DNA from 2 places in the Nocardioides sp. S5 genome. Region 2 is predicted to be linked to the other one. Evidence: riboswitches for the same ligand, from Rfam matches in the RefSeq annotation. Region 2 holds a riboswitch; the other holds the start of a gene.

Region 1 (3,392 bases), 140 kb from region 2:
GACCCGACGCCGCTCGACCACCGCAACCCCTACCGCGCCGTCGCCCAGCGGATCGCGCGAATGCCGCGGCACCCCCAGCAGCTGCCGGAGAGCTGGGACCCGCCGCCCGCCGCCGGGCGCCACCAGGTGCAGATCCTGCGGACCTACCCCTTCAAGCGCCCGCACTACCCGTTCGCCCCCGACGGTGAGCGCTCGATCGCGCGCGGCTACTCGCGCGCCTTCAGCCGGGCGCGACGCCTGGTCTACATCGAGGACCAGTACTTCTGGTCCGACGTCGTGGCCACCACCCTCGCCGACGCGCTGCGCCGCGAGCCCGGCCTCGAGGTCATCGCGGTCGTGCCGCGCTTCCCCGAGTCCGACGGCCGCATCGGCGGCCCACCCATCCACCACGGCCAGCGGCTCGCGTGGGAGAGTCTGCGCGCCGCGGGCGGCGAGCGCTTCGCGATGTTCGACCTGGAGAACGCCGCCGGCACGCCCGTCTACGTCCACGCCAAGGTCTGCCTCGTCGACGACGAGTGGATGACCATCGGCTCGGACAACCTCAACCTGCGCTCGTGGACCCACGACTCCGAGCTGACCTGCGCGGTCGTCGACCCCGAGGGCGAGCTCCCACGCACCCTGCGTACGTCGTTGTGGGCCGAGCACCTCGGGCTGCCCGAGGACGACCCGCGACTCGCCGACCTGGACGGCGCGCTCGACCTGTGGCGCGAGCGCGTCGGAGCCGCCGGCAGCCGCATCGGCGTCCACGAGCCGCCCTCGCTCCCCCGGCGTACGACGCGGTGGGCCGGCCCCGCCTACCGTCTGCTCTACGACCCGGACGGCCGGCCGCGGCGGCTGCGCGGCACCACCGAGTTCTAGGACCCCACGGCCTTCGGGGCTACCTTGACGGCATGCCCACATCGATCGAAGCCTGGTGGCCCCGGCTGTCGCAGGAGACCCGGGACTGGCTCGTCGCCCACAACGGCGACGAGGTCACGCCCACCGTGATGGCGGAGATCAACCGCGCGGGCGGCGTCGTGTCGACCGACGCGTGGGGAGCGGGGCACGACACCCCGCAGGGGGCCTACCTCCCCGACGAGGTCGTCGACTGGATCGAGGCGGTCGCCAACGGCGAGGTGCCGCCGCGCTAGCGGGCCCGCCTGCGCGGGTCTGCTAACGTCCACGCCGTCCACACGGGAGTCCGCGGTAGCGGGCTGAGAGGGAGCTGTACACCGCTCCGACCGTCGCACCTGATCCGGGTCATGCCGGCGAAGGAAGTGAGTTCCGGTGTCACTGCCACGCATCTTCAGCCTGGTCTCCTCGACCGACGACCTGTCCCTCCTGGCAGACCTGGCGCTGGCCGGGATCGACGGGTTCCAGGTCCGCGACAAGACCGCCACCACCCGCGAGCTCGTCGAGCTCACCCGTGTCGTCGTCGCTGCGGTCCGGCCGCTGGGCGCGACCGTCGTCGTCGACGACCAGCTCGACGTCGCCCTCGCCACGGGCGCGGACGGGGTCCACCTCGGCGAGCACGACCTCCCCGTCGAGCTGGCCGCGGCCATCGCTCCCCACCTCCTGATCGGCGCGACCTGTCGCGACCGGGAGGCGGTCGAGCGGGCGGCCGCGGACGGGGCGTCGTACGCCGGCTTCGGCCCGGTCCACGACACCGCGAGCAAGACCGGCCTGCCGCCCGCGCTCGGCACGTCCGCGATCACCGACGCGTGCGGCGTGCTGCCGCTGGTGGCGATCGGCGGCATCGGCCCCGGCCGCGTACGCCCGGCGCTGGCCGCCGGCGCCCACGGCGTGGCCGTGCTGGGCGCGATCTGGCGGGACCCCGACCCTCTGGCAGCAGCGAAGGAGCTGGTCCGGGAGCTCGGCTGATGCGGGTGCACGTCCTCGGGGGCGGCGTCGTCGGACTGGCGTGCGCCGACGAGCTGCTCGCGCGTGGGCACGACGTCGTCGTGGTCGACCGCGCGGTCGGCAGCGGCGCGTCGGCCGTCGCCGCCGGGATGCTGTCGCCGGCCGGGGAGGCCTGGCACGGGGAGCAGGACGTCCACCGGCTCGGCGTCGAGAGCGCACGGCTGTGGCCGTCGTACGCCGCTCGCCTCGGCGTGCCGCTGCACGACCACGGCACCCTCCTGGTCGGGCACGATGCCGACGACCGGCACGACGTCCGGCGCCAGGTCGAGCTGCTGGCCGGGCTCGGTGTCGTGACCGACCTCCTCGCCCCTGCCCAGGTGCGCCGGCTCGAGCCGGGCCTGGGCCGGGTGTCCGCAGGTGCGCGTGTCGAGGACCGCGCCGTGGACCCGCGCGCCGTCGTCGCGGCCCTGCTGCGGCGGCTCGCGGGTCGCGTGCACGCCCGCGAGCCCCGGGCCACCGCCGACGCGGTCGTCCTCGCCACGGGCGCCCGGCTCCCCGAGCCGTGGACCCACTTGCTGCGCGGTGTGCGGGGCGAGGTGGTCCGGCTGCACACCTCGGACCCGCCGCGCCACGTCGTGCGCGGATGGGTGGCCGGCGAGCACGTCTACGTCGTGCCGCACGAGGGGGGCGAGGTCGTCGTGGGCGCCACGGTGGAGGAGCACGACGAGCCACCGGTCCCGACCGCCGGCGGGGTGCTGCGGCTGCTGCGCGCAGCACGCGTCCTGCTGCCCGCGCTCGACCGGGCCGAGGTCCTCGCGTGCGCCGCCCGGGACCGACCGGCGACGCGCGACCACCTGCCCCTCATCGGCCCGACCCACGACCCGCGGACGTGGCTCGCAGCGGGTCACTTCCGCCACGGCGTGCTCCTCGCGCCGCTGACCGCGCGGTTCCTCGCCGACGCCCTCGAGGGTGCCGCGCCCGACCCGGCCGTCGACCCCCGACGACTCCTCGCCACCCCCACCGCCCCAGGAGGACCACCGTGCACCTGACCCTCAACGGCGTCCCGCTCGACGTGGACGTCACGACGCTCGCCGACCTCGTCGGACCCCTGCCCGTCGGGCACGCAGCAGCGGTCAACCTCGAGGTCGTGCCCCGCGCAGACCACGGCCGCGTCGTGCTGGCCGACGGCGACGTGGTCGACGTGGTGACGGCGGTGGCAGGCGGATGAGCGACCTCGTCATCGCGGGCACCCGCCTGGCCTCGCGCCTGTTCCTGGGCACGGGCGGGCTGCCGCGCCCCGACCTGCTCGGCCCGGTGCTGGCCGCCGCCCGTCCCGGGCTGGTGACCGTCAGCGTGCGGCGTACGTCGAGCACCGCCGCCGGTGGCATCCTGTCGGTCCTGCGGGAGCACGGCGTGCCGGTCCTGCCCAACACGGCCGGCTGCCTGTCGGCGCGCGAGGCCGTGCTCACCGCCGAGCTGGCCCGCGAGGCGCTCGGCACCACCTGGGTCAAGCTGGAGGTCGTGGGCGACGAGACCACCCTGATGCCCGACGT
Region 2 (3,392 bases):
TCGCCGGAACCAGCAGGGCCTGGTTGTCGCCGGCCGTCGTGAGGGCGCGGTAGTTGTCCAGCCCCCAGCCGTCGCCGACGCTGAGCGAGCCGGCCACCAGGGTGAGGATCGGCAGGAGCATCGCGCCGAGCACCAGCAGCGTGGCGACGACGACGGGTGCGTCACTGCGGCGTACGGCGCGCACCGGGGTCACGGCACGCTGGGCCGTCGGATCGGGTGTCGCGCGCAGCCGGGCCGCCATCGCGAGCAGGAGTACCACCACCACGATCTGCAGCACCGACAGCGCGGCGGCCGCTCGCAGGTCGAAGACCGTGGTGGTCAGGAGGTAGATCTCGGTCTCCACCGTCGCGTGGCGGACCCCGCCGAGGGTGAGCACGATGCCGAAGGCGGTGGCGCAGAAGAGGAAGACGATGCTCGCGGCGCCGACGATCGCCGGGCGCAGCGCCGGCAGCGTGACGGTGCGCAGCACCTGCCACGGCGAGGCGCCGAGGGCGGCGGCGGCCTGACCCGGGCGGGGGTCGAGCGACTCCCACGCGACGCCGACCGTGCGCACCACGACGGCGACGTTGAAGAAGACCAGGCCGCACACGATCGCGAACGGAGTCCCGTCGAGGCCGAGGAACCCGAGCGGGCCGCCTTCCCCGAGCAGCTGGCGGAACGCGACGCCCACCACCACGGTCGGCAGCACGAAGGGCACCAGCAGCGCCGCGCGCACCGCCGCCCGTCCGGGCAGCGCGAGCCGGTGCAGGGCGTACGCCGCGGGCAGCCCGAGGACGACCGCCAGCAGCGTCGCCGTGCCCGAGCTCCACACGGTGAACCACGCGACGCGGTGGACCCTCGGGCGGGCGAGCACCTCGAGCACCGCGCCCGGGGCCAGCCTGCCGTCGACGACGAAGCCCTCCGCGAGCATGCCGCTCACCGGCAGGACGAACAGCACGCCGAGCACCAGCACCGGCCCGGCGGCCAGCGCCAGCAAGGCGAGGATGCGCCTCAACGCGAGATGACGTCCGTCCACTCGGTCAGCCACTGCTCACGGTTGGCCGCGATCTCCTCCGGCGACACCTCGTAGGGGTCGGTCGGCTGGGGCGCGAACTGCGCCCAGTCGTCGGGGACGGTCGCACCGGGCATCACCGGGAAGACGTACATCGACTCCGGGAGCGCGCTCTGCACCTCGTCGGTGAGCATCCAGTCGATCAGCGCGGCTGCGCCCTCGGGGTTGTCGGCGCCGGCCAGCACGCCGGCGTACTCCACCTGGCGGAAGCACGTGTCGAGGAGCGCGGCCGTGGTGGTCTCCCCGTCGGCCACCGTGAAGGCCGGGGACGAGTCGTAGGACACCACGATCGGGCGGGTGCCGTTCTTCGAGCCGGCGGTGAAGTCGCCGTAGTAGGCGTCCTCCCAGCCGTCGACGACCTTGGCGCCGTTGGCGAGCAGGTCGGTCCAGTAGGACGCCCAGTCGTCGCCGTGCTCGGCGACGGTGGCCAGGAAGAAGGCCATGCCCGGGCTGCTGGTCGAGGCGCCGGGCGTGACGAGCAGGTCGGCGTACGCCGGGTCGGTGAGGTCGGCGAGCGTCTGCGGGGGCTCCAGGCCCTCCTCGGCGAACCAGGCGGTGTCGACGTTGACGCACACGCTCGCGGAGTCGATCGCGACGAGGCGGTCGCTGCCCTCGGGGAGCGCGTACTCCTCCGGCGGGGTCACCGACGTGGTGACCTCGGCGAAGGCACCCTCGCCGAGCGGTCGCGACGCGAAGGTGTTGTCGATGCCGAAGGCGGCGTCGGCGATCGGGTTGTCGGCGGTGAGGCTGAGCTTGGTCGCGAGCGTGCCGGCGTCACCGGCGGCGCGGACCTCGAGGGTGTAGCCGGTCTCGTCCTCGAAGGAGCGCACGAGCTTCTTCGGCAGGTTGAAGGACTCGTGCGTGGCGAGGACGACGGTCCCGCCGGCCGCACCGGCGGGACTGCTCCCGCCATCGGGGGCGGACGTCGACGGGTCGGTGGCCTCGCCCCCGGTGAGGCTGCAGCTGGTGAGCAGCAGCGCGGCCAGGAACGGGGTGAGGCCCGTGGCGAGGGCAGCGCGGACGGTCGTTCGGTGCATGGTGACTCCCTATCGCCGGTGCTAACCGGATCAGGTTCGTAGGGTCTGCGGCTGGTCCGCACTCTCAGCACGCCTGCGCGTGCTCCCCTGTCTTGTGGGACCAGCCTAGCCCCGGGGCCGGTGCCCCTACGCTCACCCCATGCCCAGCCTCCGCCACGCCCTGCTGGCCTCCGTCATCCCGCGCCTCCGCAGGGCCGGCGACCTCGACTCCGAGCCGCTGGAGCGGGCCCGGGTCGAGGCCTGCCACCGCGACCTCGACCGGAGCCTCCCCACGCGCGGCACGCCCGGCTTCGCGAAGAGGTGGGAGGTCGAGGTCGCCGACATCGGCTTCCCGTGCCACGTCCTGACCCCGCGCCTGCGCCACGTGCACCGGACGCTCTACTACGTGCACGGCGGCGCCTTCATGGCCCCGATCGACGCGGTCCACGTGCGCTACGCCACCCGGCTCGCCGACGCCATCGGCGCCCGGGTCGTGATGCCCGACTACCCCCTCGCCCCCGAGCACACCTGGGCCGACTCCCACGACGCGCTCGTGTCGGACGCCGCGCGCTGGGCGGACGAGGAGGGCGGCATCGTGCTGGCCGGCGACTCCGCCGGCGGCGGCCTGGCGCTCGCGATGGCGCTGTCGGTGCGCGAGCGCGGCCTGACGCCCGCGACGCACCTGGTGATGCACGCACCGTGGGTCGACCTCACGACGTCGACGCCCGAGACGCGCGACGTCGACGCCGTCGACCCGTGGCTGTTCCACAGCAAGCTCGAGGCGTACGCCCTGTGGTGGGCCGGCTCGGAGGCCGACCTCGCCCGCCCCGAGGTCTCCCCCGCCCTCGCCGACCTGGCGGGGCTCCCGAAGGCGCTGATGCTCTACGGCACCCGCGACCTGCTGCACCCCGGCTGCCGGCTGCTGGCGCGGCGCGCCACCGAGGCCGGCTGGGACCTCACCTCGATCGAGGAGCCCGACCTGCTCCACGTCTACGGCCTCCTCCCGTTCATCCCGGAGGCTCGCCGCGCCTTCACCCAGGTCGTGGACTTCCTGCGATGAGCGTCCGCGTGCTGACGACCACCGTCGACGACCTGGACCCGCGGACGGCGTACGCCGTGTGGCGGCTGCGCCAGGAGGTCTTCGTGGTCGAGCAGGACTGCCCCTACCCCGACCTCGACGGCCGCGACCTCGAGCCGGCGACGCGCCACGTCGTGCTGCTCGAGGACGACGCGGTCCTCGGCACCCTGAGGGTGCTCGACGACGGCGGCTGGGCACGCATCGGCCGGGTCGTGGTCGCCCGGTCGGCCCGAGGTCGCGGCCTCGC

The links. A riboswitch is a leader RNA that binds a small molecule or an ion and turns the genes downstream of it on or off. The one in region 2 is predicted to bind thiamine pyrophosphate.
Region 1: another riboswitch for thiamine pyrophosphate. It lies ahead of CFI00_RS02075 (thiamine phosphate synthase); the one in region 2 lies ahead of CFI00_RS02795 (thiamine ABC transporter substrate-binding protein).

Annotation. Positions count from the first base shown of each region.
Region 1 covers NZ_CP022296.1:412,819-416,210, reverse strand. Annotated here, with positions in the region: gene CFI00_RS02085 (phospholipase D-like domain-containing protein) at 1-858, shown strand, start outside; gene CFI00_RS02080 (hypothetical protein) at 891-1,130, shown strand; TPP riboswitch at 1,163-1,273, shown strand; gene CFI00_RS02075 (thiamine phosphate synthase) at 1,267-1,860, shown strand; gene CFI00_RS02070 (FAD-dependent oxidoreductase) at 1,860-2,888, shown strand; gene thiS (sulfur carrier protein ThiS) at 2,879-3,067, shown strand; gene CFI00_RS02060 (thiazole synthase) at 3,064-3,392, shown strand, end outside.
Region 2 covers NZ_CP022296.1:554,993-558,384, reverse strand. Annotated here, with positions in the region: gene CFI00_RS02800 (iron ABC transporter permease) at 1-994, opposite strand, end outside; gene CFI00_RS02795 (thiamine ABC transporter substrate-binding protein) at 991-2,088, opposite strand; TPP riboswitch at 2,078-2,187, opposite strand; gene CFI00_RS02790 (alpha/beta hydrolase) at 2,228-3,127, shown strand; gene CFI00_RS02785 (GNAT family N-acetyltransferase) at 3,124-3,392, shown strand, end outside.